3 regions of the Kluyvera chengduensis genome follow, and region 1 is predicted to be linked to each of the others. Evidence: predicted binding sites of a transcription regulator. Region 1 holds the regulator's gene; each other region holds the start of a gene.
The links. Region 1 encodes Fur, which represses iron uptake genes when iron is present. Its sites were predicted from a motif close to ATAATAATGAGAACNACTATCAA; they were not measured.

Region 1 (3,124 bases):
AGGGTGCTGAAGCCGGGGCCAATTTCGACTACGGTGATGCTGGCGCGCTGAGCTTCTCCTATATGTGGACTAACAACTACAAGGCGCCTTGGCACCTTGAAATGGACAACTTCTATCAGAACGATCAGAAGACCAAAGTTGATTACCTGCACTCTATCGGTGCGAAATACGATTTCAAAAATGACCTGGTGCTGGAAGCCGCATTTGGTCAGGCAGAAGGCTATATCGATCAGTACTTCGCCAAAGGTAGCTACAAATTTGATATCCCTGGCGGCCCGCTGACCACCAGCTACCAGTTCTACGGCACCCGTGACAAGGTGAGCGATCATGGTGTTAACGATATCTATGACGGCACAGCATGGCTGCAGGCGTTAACCTTCGGCTACAAGCTGCAAGAAGTGTTCGACTTCCGCCTGGAAGGGACCTGGGTTAAAGCAGAAGGTCAGCAGGGTTACTTCCTGCAGCGTATGACGCCAACCTACGCCTCCTCTAACGGTCGTCTGGATATCTGGTGGGATAACCGCTCTGACTTCAACGCCAACGGCGAAAAAGCGGTCTTCTTCGGCACCATGTATGACCTGAAGAACTGGGATCTGCCGGGTTGGGCAGTGGGTGCTTCTTACGTTTATGCATGGGATGCTAAGCCAGCGAGCTGGCAGTTGAACCCGGATGCGTACTACGACAAGAACAACAAGATTAAAGAGTCTGCCTACAGCCTCGATGTGGCTTACACCGTACAGGATGGTCGTGCGAAGGGTACGCTGTTCAAACTGCACTTCACCCAGTACGACAACCACTCCGATATCCCAAGCTGGGGCGGTGGTTACGGCAACATCTTCCAGGATGAGCGTGACGTGAAATTCATGGTTATCGCACCATTCACCATTTTCTGATGCTAATGCGGCAGGGGGAGACCTCTGCCGCTGCTAAGAGGCTCATCGTATGAAAAAACTAATTATTGTTGCGCTGATGGCCGCCGGGTTAACCGCCTGTGCGCAATCTCCTGCGCCGAAGGAAGATAGCAAGCTGAAGGATGCCTACAGCGCCTGTATTAACACCGCAGAAGGCAATCCGGATAAAATTCAGGCCTGCCAGAGCGTACTGAACGTGCTGAAGCAAGAGAAAGCGCACGAGCAGTTCGCTAACCAGGAAAGCGTGCGCGTCATTGACTACCAGAAATGCATTAACGCCAGAAAAATGGGCAATGATGAAGCGGTAGCGAAAAACTGCGACAAGATCTGGCAAGAAATTCGCAGCAACAACACGCCACAGAAATAAGCTTACGCTGATAATAAAAAACCGCTGCACTTTTTTGCAGCGGTTTTTTTGTGGGCGCAGTAAACGCAGGGCATAAAAAAACCAGCGCATAGGCTGGCTTTTCGAGAGGCCGTACGCTTATTTTGCGACAGCGTCGTGCGCGTGTTCATCTTCACGGCAGTCGCCTTCAGCGCAGTGACCGTAGAGATAAAGACTGTGGTTAGTTAAGCGGATACCATGCTTCGACGCGATTTCACGCTGACGAGCTTCGATGGAATCATCGCTGAACTCGATCACTTTGCCGCAGTCGAGGCAAATCAGGTGATCGTGGTGATGCTGCTGGGTCAGTTCGAAAACGGATTTACCGCCTTCAAAGTTATGACGAGTCACGATGCCGGCGTCATCAAACTGGTTCAGTACGCGGTAAACCGTCGCTAAACCAATCTCTTCACCCATGTCGATCAGGCGTTTGTATAAGTCTTCCGCGCTGACATGGTGGTTATCGGGTTCCTGGAGGACTTCCAGAATCTTTAACCGTGGAAGTGTGACTTTCAGGCCAGCCTTCTTTAATGCGGTATTGTTGTCAGTCATGCGGAATCTGTCCTGTTGCTAAACGATCAACTTCCATCAGCGAAAGTATCACAGAGAATGCACCCGAATTAATGCGTCTCATTATAGAATGACCCTATTGAAATGAAAACAGCAAGAGCCGGGTAAACTAAGCTATCAAAAACGAGGCTTCACCGACAAAGTTACGATGAGACCGCGCTAAATCAGAAGATATTGTACAGGTATGCGCTAAAAAGTTAAAAAATTGTAGCTATTATTTTAATTGCTTTTACCTATTAATGAGGCGTAGTTTCATCACTAAGCCTCATTATTTTGCATCAGGCGTTTTTGATGTCTTCCAGGTGCAGCTCTTCTGCAACCTGCTTAACCCATTTTTCAACGCGTTCAGCGGTCAGCTCAGGCTGACGGTCTTCGTCGATGGCCAGACCCACGAAGTGGTTGTCATCGGCCAGGCCTTTAGACGCTTCGAAATGGTAACCAGCTGTTGGCCAGTGACCGACGATGGCCGCACCGCGTGGTTCAATGATGTCGCGAATGGTGCCCAGCGCATCACAGAAATATTCGGCGTAGTCTTCCTGGTCGCCGCAACCAAACAGCGCGACCAGCTTGCCGTTGAAGTCCACTTCTTCCAGCGTAGGGAAGAAGTCATCCCAATCGCACTGCGCTTCGCCGTAGTACCAGGTTGGGATACCCAGCAGCAGAATATCGAATGCTTCCAGATCTTCTTTGCTGCTCTTGGCAATGTCGTGAACGTCAGCGACATCTTTACCAAGCTGTTTTTGAATCATTTTTGCGATATTTTCGGTGTTCCCGGTATCGCTACCGAAAAAGATGCCAACGATTGCCATGAGTAAAATAACCTCTTGAAACTTAATGATATGGTGGTGGCTTATTGCCCACAGATAAGGGCAATCATAGCAGAACTGAGAAGCGTGCGGAAACCGCTATCGTGCCGTACTGCACACTCTGCTACATGAAAGTGTGTTTTGGGGGGATTTTTCAGACTTTCCCCTGTCCGTGTAGCTGGGCCAGCTGGTTCATCAACATCTCTTCGATGAGTTCGCTCCGGCTCATATCACGGGCAGTCGCCAGCTCGTTGAGCGCATCAACGGCTTCGTTATTCAGCTTCAGCTCCACGCGCTTCAGACCGCGCACTTTGTCGCGTTTTAACTGATTACGCTTATTAATGCGCAGCTGTTCGTCACGCGAAAGCGGATTGGTTTTTGGTCTTCCCGGCCGACGCTCATTTGCGAACAAATCTAAGGTCGTACGGTCCGTTTGTTCTTTTGCCATGGTT
Region 2 (3,124 bases), on a different contig from region 1:
TCGACGGTACCGGTAAACTGGTCGCTACCGACACCATCTATCCGCATACCGGTCAGGCCGCAAAAGCAGCGGTTGTCGTCGCCGCGCTGTGCGAAAAACACAACGTCGAGCTGGTGGCTATCGGTAACGGAACGGCGTCTCGCGAAACCGAGCGCTTCTTCCTCGACGTACAGCAGCAGTTCCCGAAAGTCACCGCCCAGAAGGTGATCGTCAGCGAAGCGGGCGCATCCGTCTACTCGGCCTCCGAACTGGCGGCGCTGGAGTTCCCGGACCTCGACGTTTCCCTGCGCGGCGCGGTATCTATCGCCCGTCGTTTACAAGATCCGCTGGCAGAGCTGGTGAAAATCGACCCGAAATCCATCGGGGTCGGTCAGTATCAGCACGACGTGAGCCAGACCCAGCTGGCGCGTAAGCTCGATGCGGTGGTGGAAGACTGCGTAAACGCCGTCGGCGTAGACCTGAACACCGCCTCCGTGCCGCTGCTGACCCGCGTGGCGGGCCTGACGCGCATGATGGCACAGAACATCGTCGCCTGGCGTGATGAGAACGGTCAGTTCCAGAACCGCCAGCAGCTGCTGAAGGTGAGCCGTCTGGGGCCAAAAGCGTTTGAGCAGTGCGCGGGCTTCCTCCGTATTAACCACGGCGACAACCCGCTGGATGCCTCAACCGTTCACCCGGAAGCCTATCCAGTGGTCGAGCGAATTCTGGCCGCCACGCAGCAGGCGCTGAAGGATTTAATGGGCAATAGCAACGAGCTCAAAAGTCTGAAAGCCTCCGAGTTCACCGACGAGCGTTTCGGTGTGCCAACCGTTACCGACATCATCAAAGAGCTGGAGAAACCGGGCCGCGATCCACGTCCTGAGTTCAAAACCGCGAAGTTCGCCGACGGTGTGGAAACCATGAACGACCTGCTGCCGGGGATGATCCTCGAAGGCGCCGTCACCAACGTCACCAACTTTGGCGCGTTCGTGGATATTGGCGTGCATCAGGATGGTCTGGTGCATATCTCTTCGCTGGCGGATAAATTCGTCGAAGACCCACACACCGTGGTGAAAGCGGGCGATATCGTCAAAGTGAAGGTGCTGGAAGTTGATTTGCAGCGTAAGCGTATTGCGCTGACCATGCGTCTTGACGAACAACCGGGCGAAACCAACGCCCGTCGCGGCGGCGGCAACGATCGCAGCCAGGGCAACAACCGCCCGGCCGCGAAAGCGGCAAAACCGCGCGGTCGCGAAGCGCAACCGGCAGGCAACAGCGCCATGATGGACGCGCTGGCAGCCGCCATGGGCAAAAAACGCTAAATAGTAACAGGTAGCCCGGCCGAGCATAGCGACGCCGGGAAAGGCTCCAGAGCTCCCGGGTCGGCGTTAAAACGCCTCGCCCGGGCTACCGCAATATATCTCACCCTATCGTTCGTTCTTTATAGGCTTTTAATAATAAGCCTCATCATGTTTTATTTTATTAACCAATGAAACTTTAATTAAACATTAAGCGAAGAAAGTAATATTTAATTCATTCATAGCTACAATACGTTGCTTGCGTCATATCAAAAAAAGTGCAAATTCCGCTCGAATTTCTCGCCGATCGCATAATATGTATTGATGATAAAAACCATTCTCATTATCATCATATTCAGTAAGCTTTATTCCTTTATTCTGTGACGATGCCCCAGTTGCCGCCAGGCAGCGCGCGGGTTCCCTCTCGTTCAGCTAGCGATATATAAGTAGGTTCTATGCAATTTACACCTGATACTGCGTGGAAGATTGTCGGTTTCTCCCGCGAAATTAGCCCAGCCTATCGTCAGAAACTGCTGTCACTGGGTATGCTGCCGGGATCGTCATTTAATGTGGTTCGCGTTGCGCCACTCGGCGACCCTATTCATATTGAAACCCGTCGCGTTAGCCTGGTATTGCGTAAAAAAGATCTCGCGCTTATTGAATTAGAAGCCGTCGCGCAATAACCCCAGCCCGGTACTAAGAGTCTGAAATATGAAAAAATTAACCATTGGTTTAATTGGTAATCCTAATTCCGGCAAGACAACCTTATTTAACCAGCTTACCGGCGCGCGCCAGCGCGTGGGCAACTGGGCCGGGGTTACGGTTGAGCGTAAAGAAGGCGCGTTCGCCACCACCGATCACCAGGTCACCCTCGTCGACCTGCCTGGCACCTACTCGCTGACCACCATTTCATCGCAAACCTCGCTGGATGAGCAGATCGCCTGCCACTATATTCTGAGTGGCGACGCCGACCTGCTGATTAACGTGGTCGATGCCTCCAACCTGGAACGTAACCTCTACCTGACGCTACAGCTGCTTGAACTGGGCATTCCGTGCGTGGTCGCGTTGAACATGCTCGACATTGCCGAGAAACAGCAAATCCGTATCGACGTAGATGCGCTCTCGGCGCGCCTCGGCTGTCCGGTTGTGCCGCTGGTCTCTACCCGCGCCCGCGGAATCGAAGCACTGAAAATGGCCATTGACCGCCATCAGGGCAACCAACCGATTGAGCTGGTGCACTACCCGCAGCCGCTGCTACGCGAAGCCGATAAACTGGCGAAAGAGATGGCGCAGGAGATCCCTGAACGCCAGCGCCACTGGCTGGGCATGCAGATGCTCGAAGGCGATATCTATAGCAGTGCCTACGCTGGCGATGCTGCGCACAAGCTGGACGTCTCCCTGGCGCATCTGAGAGAAGAGATGGACGACCCGGCGCTGCATATCGCCGACGCTCGCTACCAAAGCATCGCCGCGATTTGCGACGCCGTCAGCAATACCCTGACCGCTGAGCCAAGCCGCTTCACCGCCGCGCTGGACAAAATCGTCCTCAACCGCGTGTTGGGTCTGCCGATTTTCCTGTTCGTCATGTACCTGATGTTCTTACTCGCTATCAACATCGGTGGCGCGCTGCAGCCGATCTTTGACGGCGGTTCCGTCGCTATCTTTATTCACGGCATTCAGTGGATTGGCTACCAGCTTCACTTCCCGGACTGGCTGACCGTTTTCCTGGCGCAGGGTATCGGTGGCGGTATCAACACCGTGCTGCCGCTCGTGCCGCAAATCGGCATGATGTACCTGTTCCTCTCCTTCCTTGAAGACTCCGGATACATGGCGCGCGCCGCGTTCGT
Region 3 (3,124 bases), on a different contig from region 1:
TATTGGCCGTCTGAGCGTGGTGCCAAGCCTGTTCAACATTAACGAGCCGGTTATTTTTGGTACCCCAATCGTAATGAACCCAGTGTTCTTCATTCCGTTCCTGCTGGCACCGATGGTCAACGCCATCCTGGCGTGGGCGGCGATGAAGCTGGATCTGATTGGGCGTGTGATTTCCGTCGTGCCGTGGACGGCCCCCGCACCGATCGGTGGTGCGTGGGCATTAGGTTGGGACTTCCGTGCAGCGATTCTGGTTGTGCTGTTGGCCTGCGTTTCTGCGGTAATCTACTATCCGTTCTTCAAAGTGTATGAAAAACAGTTGTTAGAACAGGAAAATGAAGAAGCGCAGCGTGCGGCTGAAGAGAGTGAGCAAGCGGCTTAAGACAGTAAAAAAATAACGGGGCGAAAGCCCCGTTGTTTATTTCAGCGTGCAGTCACCGCACTGTTGAACGTCCGGGAGACGGTAACGCTGGCAGCAGGTACGACGTACCAGAAGCCCGTCACGTAATACGACGGTGCGCCATAAAGGGTTGTCCTGACCATCACCCAGCGTTTTGGCGAAGAAGCAGCGTTGGCGTAACGCGTTAACCTGCTCTTCACCTAACAACGTTTTCATTTCACCGAGATACCAATTAATCAGATACCCGGTATTGCTCCAGATGAGCTTGCCGTTAATTTCTCCCGTGGCTTCCAGCGCCTGGATTACCGGCATTAATGCCTGAATGACCAAGTCATCCATGCGGTCGATGGCCGGTTTCTGGCTGACGCGCAGGTCGGGTTCAACGTCGATCCAGAAGCAGGCTGCACGGCCCGTTTCGTGAAACTCAACGTGGAAGTTGTCAGGGCTAAGCGAGAGGGCTGACTTTTCTGTCAGCAGAGCGAGCATTAAAGGCGGTACCAGCAGACCGATATACCACTGAGCCCAGAGGGAAATCAGCGGTTTATTTTCTCGTGGCTGCGTCGGTTGATTGCGATAAATATGGTCGGAATACACCGCCAGCAACGAACTTAACTCCGTTGGCTTAGCCCATTCATTGAGCGTTCTGGCACAATCAGGTGCCGTTTCATCCAGGCGGAACAGTTCCAGCAAATGCGGTCGCAGTTCAGTTATTTTGGCGCGCACCGACTCGGCGAACGTGCTTTCCTTTACAGGAAGCGGCGTGCGCCAGATAAGGTCATCAGCGATCGGTGCGGAACGATAGGCCATAGATAAGCTAGTTTTAAATCTAAATGATAATGATTAGCAATCCTAGCTATAGATAAAAGCAAGCGCAAGAAGTTTGTCTCTTGCGCCTGCTTTTTGTGAACTTAAACGGCGGGAGCCTGCTCGTAGGTCAGGATGTTGTTGCGACCCATGTTCTTCGCCTCATACAGCGCTTTATCCGCTCTCTGCATGGCCAGTTCGATATTGCTATCTTCCAGAGGCGCGACCCCGATGCTGATGGTGACGTGGGTGGCGACGCTTGCGTTAAACATGTGTGGAATACGGAGATCGTACACCTGCTGGCGGATGCGCTCAGCGGTCTGCATGGCGGTATCAACATCACAATGCGGCAGAACAACCATAAACTCTTCGCCGCCAAAGCGCGTCACAATATCCCTTGAGCGAACGGCGTTACGAATAGCCGCTGAAACGCGCATCAGAGCCTGGTCACCCATCATATGGCCATAGTGATCGTTGTAGGCCTTGAAGTGGTCGATATCCAGCAACAGAACGGAGTGTTGCGCTTTCCCGATAGACATCAGCGAGTCCAGGCGGAACTGGAACCCACGCCGGTTATAGAGCCCAGTAAGCGGGTCGAGCATGCTCAGGCCATTCAGGGTCTCCCGTTCTTCCAGCAGTTTATACATCAATCCCTGGGCAAACTTATCGTTTCGTCGCTGAATAACGTGCTGAATAGCAATACCTATTAATGGTAGTGCCATACAGTAGGCCATTCTCCACCATTCATTTGTTGGACTCGTTATCAGGCAAACAATAAATGTCGGCAACGAATGTAGGGTGAAAGCAACGATATTATTTGAAAAAGCAATCGTTCCGACAAATAGCACGCTAAATAGCGCAACCATTTGAAAATTGTCATTTGGTAAAGCGAGCACCAAAGTTTTACTTAAAATATGCCAGCCCCACAGGCAGCCGAATATAACCGAAATTATTGGTAGATTTGGCCGGATACTGGCATATCGCCAGTTCCACGCTAGCAGCACGCAGCTGCCCACCGCTATCAGCATTGCGGGTAGAGGAAAAATATTAACGTCATAAATCGGGCTGAAGACGGACAGCGTCGATGAGACCAGATTCAAAAACAAAAATAGCCGGAACGTTAGCTGATATTTTTGCGCACGCAGGGTGCGCCAGGATTGTACAGTCATTGTTGAATGTTGTAGTCAGCCTTTAATATATAAGTAAGTGCATCAAAAACAAGAATAAAGCATGGGTAAAAGAGCGCGAATTCTTTATATTAGACATGATATTTTTGTACACGTTATCACCATACAATATACATGTCATTAATGATTATGAAACCTTAGCTTATCAGCAGACAAATAACAAAAAATAGCATATGATATTGGTAATCATTATCATTTAGATGGACGCTATCATGTTGCAAAGAACGCTAGGCAGTGGCTGGGGAGTACTGATTTCGGGAGGAGCGATCGCTATCCTCAGCACGATGGGACTATCGGTTGATGTCTGGCGTGGGATGATCGTGTGCGGGCTGCTGCTGAGCGGAGCGATGATCTGGCATCGTCGTTTGCGACATTTTGTACTGCTGCCATCATGCATTGCATTTGTTGGCGGTCTTGTACTGATAACAATGAATTTGAAACTAATGGGATGAATACAGGAGAGTAAAACTCAGAGAGGGAACGAGGAGTCTGGTGCGAGGGGGGGGACTCGAACCCCCACATCCTAAGGACACTAACACCTGAAGCTAGCGCGTCTACCAATTCCGCCACCTTCGCACAGATTATCTCGTTTCTTTTGTTATATCGCTTCGTTGGTGCGAGGGGGGGGACTCGAACCCCCACATCCTAAGGACACTAACACCTGAAGCTAGCGCGTCTACCAATTCCGCCACCTTCGCACACTGCGAACGATATAACGTGGTTTATGGTGCGAGGG

Region 2: the regulator Fur is predicted to act here: its motif matches at 1,605-1,627, upstream of feoA (ferrous iron transporter A).
Region 3: the regulator Fur is predicted to act here: its motif matches at 1,222-1,244, upstream of fhuF (siderophore-iron reductase FhuF).

What each region holds. Positions count from the first base shown of each region.
Region 1 covers NZ_JBIQOI010000002.1:992,592-995,715, reverse strand. Annotated here, with positions in the region: gene chiP (chitoporin ChiP) at 1-893, shown strand, start outside; gene ACH1XZ_RS10315 (ChiQ/YbfN family lipoprotein) at 943-1,278, shown strand; gene fur (ferric iron uptake transcriptional regulator) at 1,396-1,848, opposite strand; gene fldA (flavodoxin FldA) at 2,145-2,675, opposite strand; gene ybfE (LexA regulated protein) at 2,827-3,120, opposite strand.
Region 2 covers NZ_JBIQOI010000010.1:86,402-89,525, reverse strand. Annotated here, with positions in the region: gene ACH1XZ_RS19960 (Tex family protein) at 1-1,301, shown strand, start outside; gene feoA (ferrous iron transporter A) at 1,733-1,960, shown strand; gene feoB (Fe(2+) transporter permease subunit FeoB) at 1,989-3,124, shown strand, end outside.
Region 3 covers NZ_JBIQOI010000006.1:52,263-55,386, forward strand. Annotated here, with positions in the region: gene ACH1XZ_RS15815 (PTS sugar transporter subunit IIC) at 1-379, shown strand, start outside; gene fhuF (siderophore-iron reductase FhuF) at 416-1,204, opposite strand; gene ACH1XZ_RS15825 (GGDEF domain-containing protein) at 1,306-2,370, opposite strand; gene ACH1XZ_RS15830 (DUF1435 domain-containing protein) at 2,601-2,840, shown strand; tRNA gene ACH1XZ_RS15835 (tRNA-Leu) at 2,879-2,964, opposite strand; tRNA gene ACH1XZ_RS15840 (tRNA-Leu) at 3,001-3,086, opposite strand; tRNA gene ACH1XZ_RS15845 (tRNA-Leu) at 3,114-3,124, opposite strand, start outside.